Regions from separate parts of the Kineococcus rhizosphaerae genome, predicted to be linked through region 2. Evidence: riboswitches for the same ligand, from Rfam matches in the RefSeq annotation. Region 2 holds a riboswitch; the other holds the start of a gene.
The links. A riboswitch is a leader RNA that binds a small molecule or an ion and turns the genes downstream of it on or off. The one in region 2 is predicted to bind S-adenosylmethionine.

Region 1 (4,206 bases), on a different contig from region 2:
TCGCACAGCAGCAGCGGCGGGTTCGTCGCCAGCGCCCGCGCGATGCCGACGCGCTGCTTCTGCCCGCCCGACAGCTGCTCGGGGTAGGAGTGCGCCCGGTCCAGCAACCCCACGAAGTCGAGGAGCTCGGCGGTGCGCCGGTCGCGTTCGGCCTTGGCCACGCCCGCGACCTTCAACGGGTACGCCACGTTCCCGGCGACCGTGCGGGACCGGAACAGGTTGAACTGCTGGAAGATCATCCCGATCTTCGAGCGGGCCGCCCGCAGTTCCCCCTCGGACAACCGCGTGAGGTCCTGCCCGGCGACCAGGACGCTGCCCGACGTCGGCTTCTCCAGCGCGTTGAGCAGCCGGACGAGGGTCGACTTCCCGGCCCCCGAGTAGCCGATGACCGCGAGGACCTCGCCGGTCTCGACCTCCAGCGAAACGGCGTCGACCGCCGTGACGGTGGACCCGTCACGACGGTCGAAGCTCTTGCTGACGTCCGTCAGCGAGATGAGAGCGGTCACTTGCCCGCGGCGGCCTTCGCGTCGGCCTCGACCTTGGTGGTCTCCGCCTGCAGGTCCGCGGCAGGGGTGTCCTGGACGACCGCGCCCGGGTTCTCCTCGAGGAAGACCTTCTGCACGGCCGGGTCGTGCCACAGCGCGGCCAGGTCCAGGTACGTCTGGTTGGCGACGTCGGCCTTGCGGGCGGCGAAGATGTTCACGTACGGCGCCGCGGCCGGGGACGACGGGTCGTCCTTGACGATGATGTCGTCGACGGGCAGCTTCGCCTTGGTGGCGTAGTTGTTGTTCACGATCGCGGCGGCCACGGACCCGGACTGCAGGGCGCTCGCGGTCTGGTCGGCGGCGACGGTGGTCACCTGGACCTTGGACGACTCGATGTCGTTCGTCTTGGAGAACGCGGTGCCGCCGTCCTTCAGCGTGACCAGACCGGCCTGCTGCAGGACCAGGAGGCCGCGGGCCTCGTTGATCGCGTCGTTCGGGATCGCGACCTTCGCGTCGGCGGGCAGCTCGGCGACGGACTTCGCGGTCAGGGAGTACAGCGGCAGCGGGTACACGGCGGTGGCGCCGATGGGCTGCAGGTCGTCGCCCGACGTCGCGTTGTAGTTCGCGAGGTACTGGATGTGCTGGAACTGGTTGAGGTCCAGCTGGTTCTGCGACAGCGCCGGGTTCGGCTGGGTGTAGTCGGAGAAGTTCACGAGCTCGACGTCCACGTCGTACTTCGACTTCGCGAGCTCGACGTAGGGCGTCCAGTACTTCAGGGACTTGTCGGCGACACCGATCTTGACGGTCTTCGCGGCGGCCGTGGAGCCGGCGGCCGTGGTCTTCGCGGAGTCGTCCCGGGTGCCCAGGACGATCGCCACGACGACGACCACGACGACGACGACGGCGGCGATGATGCCGTAGAGGAGCCCACGGCGCTTGGGCTTGTCGGGAAGGGCGGGGGCGGTGGACACGAAGGCACTCCGGGTGGTCGTACGGGCGGGCGCGCGGCTCGCAGCTACCGTGATCGACGGCGTCCGACGATCCGCGCTTGCCGGACGGGTTCGTCCGGCCAGGTCTTCACCTGGGGCACCCCGCCGCGGAGGAGGGTTGCCGGACAGCGAGCCAGGGCTTGTCGCTGTCACTCATGACCTGCCCGAACCTTAACACCGCCTGGCGGGCAGCAGAAACGGGTTCGGGTGCCGCACGTCCGCCCGGCTCCGGGCGGACCGGTGGGCTCAGCCCAGGACGTGGGGGAGCACGACGGCCTGCGCCGCGATCGTGCGCCCGTCCGTCGTCGTCACCGACGGGCTGCCGTGCAGGACGTACCCGTCCGCCAGGGCCGCGCTCACCTTCTCGCAGAACGACCGGTCGTCCGGGCCCGTCAGGAGCCGGTAGGCCAGCTTCTCGCCGGCGGTGCCGGGGGTGCTCTCCTCGCTCACGCGGACAGGCTATCCCGCGCGTCGCGCACGCTCAGGTACCCCAGGGAGGCGTCGGCCAGCGCGTCCGCGCGCTTGGTCGGCGACCCCGGCGACCACCGCTTCTCGTCGTACTCCACCGCCGTGCGCCGCAGCGCGGCCAGGCTCACCGCCAGCTCGGCGTCGAGGCGCCCGGCCAGCTCGGTGGCCGTCGGCGCCGCCGGGCGCAGCCCGCTGCCCTCCCCGGCACGGATCCGGGCGAGCACCTCGGGGTCCACCCCGTCCTCGCGGGTCCAGAACCGCACCGGCCGCTCGACCACGTGGTTCCACACCGGCGCCTGCCCGGACCGGAAGAACAGCCGCACCGGCTTCGTCTCCAGGCTCGAGGCGGCCAGCCACTGCCCGGCGGCCGGCGGGCGCGTGCCGAAGGCGCAGTCCTCCTCGCGCGCGTTCGTCACCAGCGCGACCCGCACGCCGTCCACGTCGTCGACGTCGTCCGTCCGCGGCCCCAGCAGGGGCCCGAACACCCACGCCTGGAAGACCCGCAGGCGGATGATCCCCTCGGGCTGGCGGCCCACGTGCGCGCAGCGGTCGGCGACGTCCTCGAGGGTCCTGACGGCAGTGGTCCACTTCACCCCCGCAGTCTGTCCGAGGTTGCGGGCGCGCCCCGCGGGGGGCCTAAGCTTCGGCGGTGGATTCGACCGAGCTCAGGGCCCTGCAGAAGCCGTTGAAGGACGCCTACCGCGAGGACCCGGCCGAGGCGCTGGTCCCCGCGCGGGCCGTGGCGGTGCTGGACGGGCAGTCCATCGGCGTCTCGGTCGACGGTTTCGCCGGCACCACCCGCGCCGGGCTGCACCCCGCCGCCGGCGGCGACGGCACCGAGGCGTGCTCGGCCGACATGCTCTGCGAAGCCGTCGCGGCGTGCGCCGGTGTCACCCTGCGCAGCGTGGCGACCGCCATGGGCGTCGAGCTGCGCAACGCGTCGGTGACCGTCGACGCCCACTGGGACGCCCGCGGCACGCTCGGCGTCGCCCGCGAGGTGCCGGTCGGGATCACCGACGTGACCATCACCTTCGACTTCACCTCCGACGCCGACGAGGCGACCGAGGCGAAGATGATCTCCCTGGCCGAGCGCTACTGCGTCATCGCCCAGACCCTGCAGACGCCGCCGAAGGTCGTCGTCCAGCGCGCGTGACCCTCGGGGCGCGCTCGTCGCGGCGTCCTGTCCGGTCCGGTTCGTCGGACCGTTGACGCATCGGTGCGAAAGGTTCGTACCGATGCGTCAACGGTCCCGGACCCGGGTCAGCGGCGAGCCTCCTGGGCGCGCACCGCCGCGCGCCCGAACACCGCGACGACGGCGAACCCGACCGCGAACGCCAGCAGCACGCCGAGGTTGGCGTAGGCCCACCCGCCGTCGCGGCCCCCGATCGGCCCCAGCAGGTACCCCTGCCAGGTCAGCCAGCTCGCTCCGCCGTTGGTCACCAGGCCCCAGCCCAGGAACGTGGCGACGACCATCGTGACCACGGGCAGCACGCGCACCGATCCGTAGCGCCCGCGGGCGTCGAGCAGCTCGGCCTCGGCGTACCCGCCGCGCCGCGCCGCGAGGTCGGCCAGGAAGATCCCCGCCCACGCCGCGATCGGCACCCCCAGGGTGATGAGGAACCCCTGGAACGGGATCAGGAAGTTGGCCGAGAAGAAGGCGATGTAGACCGCGCCGGCGATCATCAGGACCGCGTCGACGAGCACCGCGACGGGCCGCGGGACCCTCAGCCCCACGTTCAGCAGCGCCAGGCCCGAGGAGTAGATGTCCATGACCGCGCCGCCGACGAGGCCGAGGACGGCCACCACCACGAACGGCACGAGGAACCACGTCGGCAGGATGCCGGTCAGCGCCCCGACGGGGTCCTGGCCCACGAGTTCGCTCAGGCCCGGGTTCGAGCCCACGACGAGCGCGCCGAACACGAGCAGCACCGCCGGGCCGAGCGAGGAGCCGAGCGTCGTCCACACCACGACCCCCGCGCTGGAGGCGTCCCGCGGCAGGTACCGGGAGTAGTCGGCCGCCGCGTTGGCCCAGCCCAGGCCGAACCCGGTCATGACCATCGTGAAGGCGCCGACGACCGCGGCGGTGTCCCCGGCCGGGATCGCGCTGACCGTCGCCCAGTCGACGGAGCCCGCCGCGAAGACGACGTAGGCGACGGTCAGCACCGCCGTGACGACCGTGATCCAGCGCTGCATGCGCATGATCACGGTGAACCCCAGCGTCCCGCCCAGGACGATCAGGCCCACGACGACGAGGAGGGCGACGA
Region 2 (4,206 bases):
TCTGGACCCGGCCGAGGTAGACGTTGCCGACCATCGTCGTCTGCGCCTGCTTGGCGCCGTAGTGCTCGACGAGGATCCCGTCCTCGAGGACCCCGATCTGCGTCCGGTCGTCCTCCTGGCGCACGACCATGACGCGTTCGACGGCCTCGCGGCGGGCCAGGAACTCGGCCTCGGTGAGGATGGCGCGCTTGCGGCCCTGCTCACGCCCCTCGCGACGGCGCTGCTTCTTGGCCTCCAGGCGCGTCGAGCCGCGCAGCGCGGTGATCTCGTCCTCGCCGGTGCCCCGGGAGGCGGACCGGCGCGGTTCGCGGACCCGGGTGACGGTGTTCGGCGGGTCGTCCGGCGAGGCGTCCTCCCCGTCCGCGGACCCGGCGCGGCGGCGACGGCGACGGCGGCGGCGGGACGAGCCCGACGACTCCTCCCCGTCCTCGGACTCCTCGCCCGCGTCCCCGTCGGTGTCCTCGTCGGTGTCCTCGTCGGCCGGCTCGGCCCCGGTGTCCCGGGCGCCGGTCTCCTCGTCGTCGTCCGAGCCCTCGGCGTCGTCGGCGTCGTCGCGGGTGCGGCTGCGCCGGCCACGACCGCCGCGGCGGCGGCGGCGGCGCGGTGCGCCGCTGTCGTCGTCGGACTCGTCGTCCTGAGCGTCCTGGCCGTCCTCGTCCACCGCCTGGTCGGCGGTCTCGTCGAGGTCCTCCTCGAAGGCGTCCTCGTCGGGGCGGTCCGAGCCGCCGTCGGTGGAGCCGGGCCGGCGGAAGGACTCGAAGTCCAGCGTGTCCTGGTCCTCGCCCGGGGGCGGGCCCGCGGGCGCCGACGCGCGGCGCGAGCGGCGCGGGGAGGTCTCCCGCGCGGAGGTCTCGGCGTCGGGGGCCTGGAAGAACAGGGCGGTCGCGCGCGCCGCGGCGTCGGTGGCCCGCTCGGTCTCGGGTTCGCGGCGACGACGGCCGCCGCGCCGGGCCAGCCCGGCGGCCCGCAGCAGCACCGGGTCGTCCATCAGGTCGTCGGTGTCGTCGGCTTCAGTGGCGGCGTCGGCGTCGGCGTCGGCGGTGGGCTCCTGCCCGGCCGGAGCGGCGGCGTCCACCGACGGCTCGAGCACGGGGGCCTCCTCCACCGGGACGTCCTCGGCGACGGCGGCGACGGCGGCGGGCTCGGCGGCCGCGACCTCCTCGACGGCGGCGGGCTCGGCGGCCGCGACCTCCTCGACGGCTGCGGGCACCACCGGGTCGGCGACGACCTCGGGGGCAGCGGCGACCTCGGGGGCAGCGGCGGGGGCGGCGGCGGTCTTGCGGGCTCGGCGGCGGCGGGCCGGCGCCGGGGCGGTCACCTCCCCGACCTCCTCGACGGCCGGTCCGCCCACCGGGGCGACGCGCTGCTCGGTCGGGGTCTCGGCGGCCGGCGCGGCGGGAGAGGTCTCCAGGACCGGCTCGGGGGCGTGCTCGGGCGTGGTCACCTTGCGGGTGGCCCGGCGCGCCCGGCGGCGCGGCGCCTCGGGGGCGGGTTCCTCCCCGGCCGCCGGGGTGGGGGCCGCGGTGGCGTCGGGCGTCGTGCGGGCCGTCGCGGCGGCGTCGGCGGCCGTCGCGGTGACGGCCTCGGGGGACGCAGCCGCGTCGGTGGTCTCGACCGGCGCGGCGGTGGCCGCCGGTGCCGTCGTGACGACGGGCTCGGCGTGCGCGGGCGCCCCGGCGGGGCGGCTGGCCGCCCGGCGGCGGCGGGGCCGCGTCGGCGCGCTCCCGGCGTCGGCGCCGGTGCCGTTCACGGGTGCTGCGGTGTTCTCTTCCGGGGTCGTGGTCACGGGTCGCTCCGTTGGGCCCGCAGCGCCCGCTCCACCGGTGAACCCCGCGGACGCTCGGGCGTCCTCGTCGGAATCGTCGGGCGGGTCGTCCCGCACCCGACGGAAGTCCTCGCTGCACCGGAGGGGTTCGCGCGGCGCGTGCTCCCCCCGGGCCGCCGGCGGTCGTCGTCCGGCGAACGGGCACGGGGCGCCTGCGAGGCCCTTCCACTGGACCGCGGCGCTGCCCGGGACCCGCGCGCTGGGCGGCGGTCTCGACGGCGGGCCGGGCGCCCGGTGTCGGGGAACGCTCGGCCACGCTCAGTGTCGCACAAGGGCCGCCGGGACGACCGGCCGCGCCGGGTCGCGGGTCGTCACCGCCAGCCCGGCGCCGGGCGAGGCGCGAGGCGCGGCGCGATCGGTCCCCGGCCGCCCCCGGTGTCCGCTACGCTGCGACCAACACCATCCAGAGTGGCCGAGAGACCTGGCTCGTTGACGCCACAGCAACCACCGCGCGAGCGGCAGGTGCTCCCGCCAGGGGCGATGGAGGACTCGCAGTGGACAGCTGTACCCAGCCCCGACCCGGCACGCGGCTCACCCGCCGCTACCACGTCGACCTCGGTCGCACGGCCTCGATGGCCTGTCGCCCGGCCCGGTCGACGCACGCCCTGCGTCCGGGGACGCCGCGCGCGGTCTGACCGACCCGCACGCCCTCCCCCACGGTCCTCAGGCGAGCGCGCCGCTTCCCGCGCGCACCCACGACGGACGACGATCGTCCGCCCACCCCCACGGAGCACACCCATGTCCGCGCCCCTGCGCACCTCCTCCCCGGCGAGCACCCAGCGCCTGATCGCCTCCCGCCGCCGTGTCCTGTCCGGCGCCCTGGGCGTCGGCGCGCTGGCCGCGACCGGCACCCTGGCCGCCTGCGGCGACGGCTCGACCGGATCCGACCTGGCCGCCGGCAAGGCCGTCGACCTCAAGGGCGCCACGCTCAAGCTCATGGTCAACCAGCCCCACGTGCTGGCCTTCACGGACCTGCTGGGCAAGAAGTTCGAGCAGGAGTTCGGGGGCAAGGTCGAGGTCACCGCGATCCCCTACGACCAGCTGACGAGCAAGCAGATCCTGGACGTGCAGGGCGGCGACGGCGAGTTCGACGTCTTCGACTACTTCTACTTCGGCCTCGGCGAGCTCGTGGACGCCGGCGCCCTCGTCGACCTGACGAAGTGGATCGACGCCAACGACGACATCCGCACGGACGACTTCCTGCCGTCCATCTACGACCCGTACACGCTCATCGACGGCAAGCGCTACGGCCTGCCCTTCGACGGCGACACCCACGTCCTCTACTACAACGCCGAGGTCTTCCAGAAGTACGGCGTCGAGCCGCCGAAGACCTGGGACGACTACGACGCGGCCGCCGAGAAGATCACGAAGGACTCCGGCGGGAGCGTGTACGGCGCGATCGTCGAGGGCCAGCAGGTCCCGATGATCCTGGGCTGCTCCTTCATCAACCGCCTCGCCGGCTACGGCGGCACGCTCGTCGACGGCGACGGCGGGGCCGCGTTCAACGGCGAGGAGGGGCTCGCGGCGCTGCAGCACCTCATCGACGTCGCCCCCCACGCCCTGCCGACGCCCCTGCAGACCGGCTTCGACCAGGCCAACTCGGCGTTCCTGTCCGGTCAGGGCGCCATGCTCGACACCTGGACCGACCTGGGCCTGAAGGCGCAGGACCCGGCCAGCTCGAAGATCGTCGACAAGTGGGGCGTCGTGACGCTGCCCGTCGGGGGGAAGAACACCAAGCCCCGCACCGCGCTCGACGCCGGGTTCGGCCTGGGCGTCTCCACGGCAGGCAAGCAGCAGGACAAGGCCGCCGCCTTCGTGAAGTGGGCGACGAACGAGGAGAACAACTTCCTGCTGGCCTCCACGGCGGGCTCGGGCATCGACCCGGCGCGCAAGACGGTCCTCGACTCCGCCGACTACGCCAAGGCCGCGGGCATCGCGACCGAGACGATCCGCGAGGGCCTCGACGGCGACCCGCTGGCCTGGCCGTCGCAGCAGGGCGCGCCGAAAGCCCTGCAGGACCTCGTCGACCAGCTCGCGCTGGCGATCCAGGGCAAGACCGAGCCGCAGGCCGCGCTCGACGAGGCCGCGAAGAGCTGGGAGAAGACGCTCGGATGAGTCAGCTCCTCGACGAACGCCGGACCCTGCCGCGCCAGCGCGACGCCGTCGCCCGGCGGGCGGTGCCGGGCCGGCACCGCCCCGGGCACGTGTCCACGTGGCTGGCGGCACCGAGCCTGGCCGGGCTCGCGCTCATGCTCGTCTACCCCACGGTGTTCGTCGTGGCGCTGGCGGTCACGAAGTCCTCGCTGGCCCGGCCTCTACAGCGCTTCACGGGCACCGACAACGTCGTGGACGCCTGGCAGTCGCTGGCCTTCGCCGGCTCC

Region 1: it holds a riboswitch for S-adenosylmethionine, as region 2 does, so the genes downstream of both, CLV37_RS17635 (MetQ/NlpA family ABC transporter substrate-binding protein) here and CLV37_RS05030 (ABC transporter substrate-binding protein) in region 2, are expected to answer to the same signal.

What each region holds. Positions count from the first base shown of each region.
Region 1 is NZ_PVZF01000009.1:104,489-108,694, reverse strand. It holds gene CLV37_RS17640 (methionine ABC transporter ATP-binding protein) at 1-506, opposite strand, end outside; gene CLV37_RS17635 (MetQ/NlpA family ABC transporter substrate-binding protein) at 503-1,456, opposite strand; SAM riboswitch class IV at 1,525-1,635, opposite strand; gene CLV37_RS17630 (DUF1737 domain-containing protein) at 1,721-1,924, opposite strand; gene CLV37_RS17625 (DUF7711 family protein) at 1,921-2,535, opposite strand; gene CLV37_RS17620 (OsmC family protein) at 2,592-3,095, shown strand; gene CLV37_RS17615 (purine-cytosine permease family protein) at 3,203-4,206, opposite strand, start outside.
Region 2 is NZ_PVZF01000002.1:170,702-174,907, reverse strand. It holds gene CLV37_RS28795 (Rne/Rng family ribonuclease) at 1-1,786, opposite strand, end outside; SAM riboswitch class I at 2,222-2,312, shown strand; gene CLV37_RS05030 (ABC transporter substrate-binding protein) at 2,564-3,940, shown strand; gene CLV37_RS05025 (carbohydrate ABC transporter permease) at 3,937-4,206, shown strand, end outside.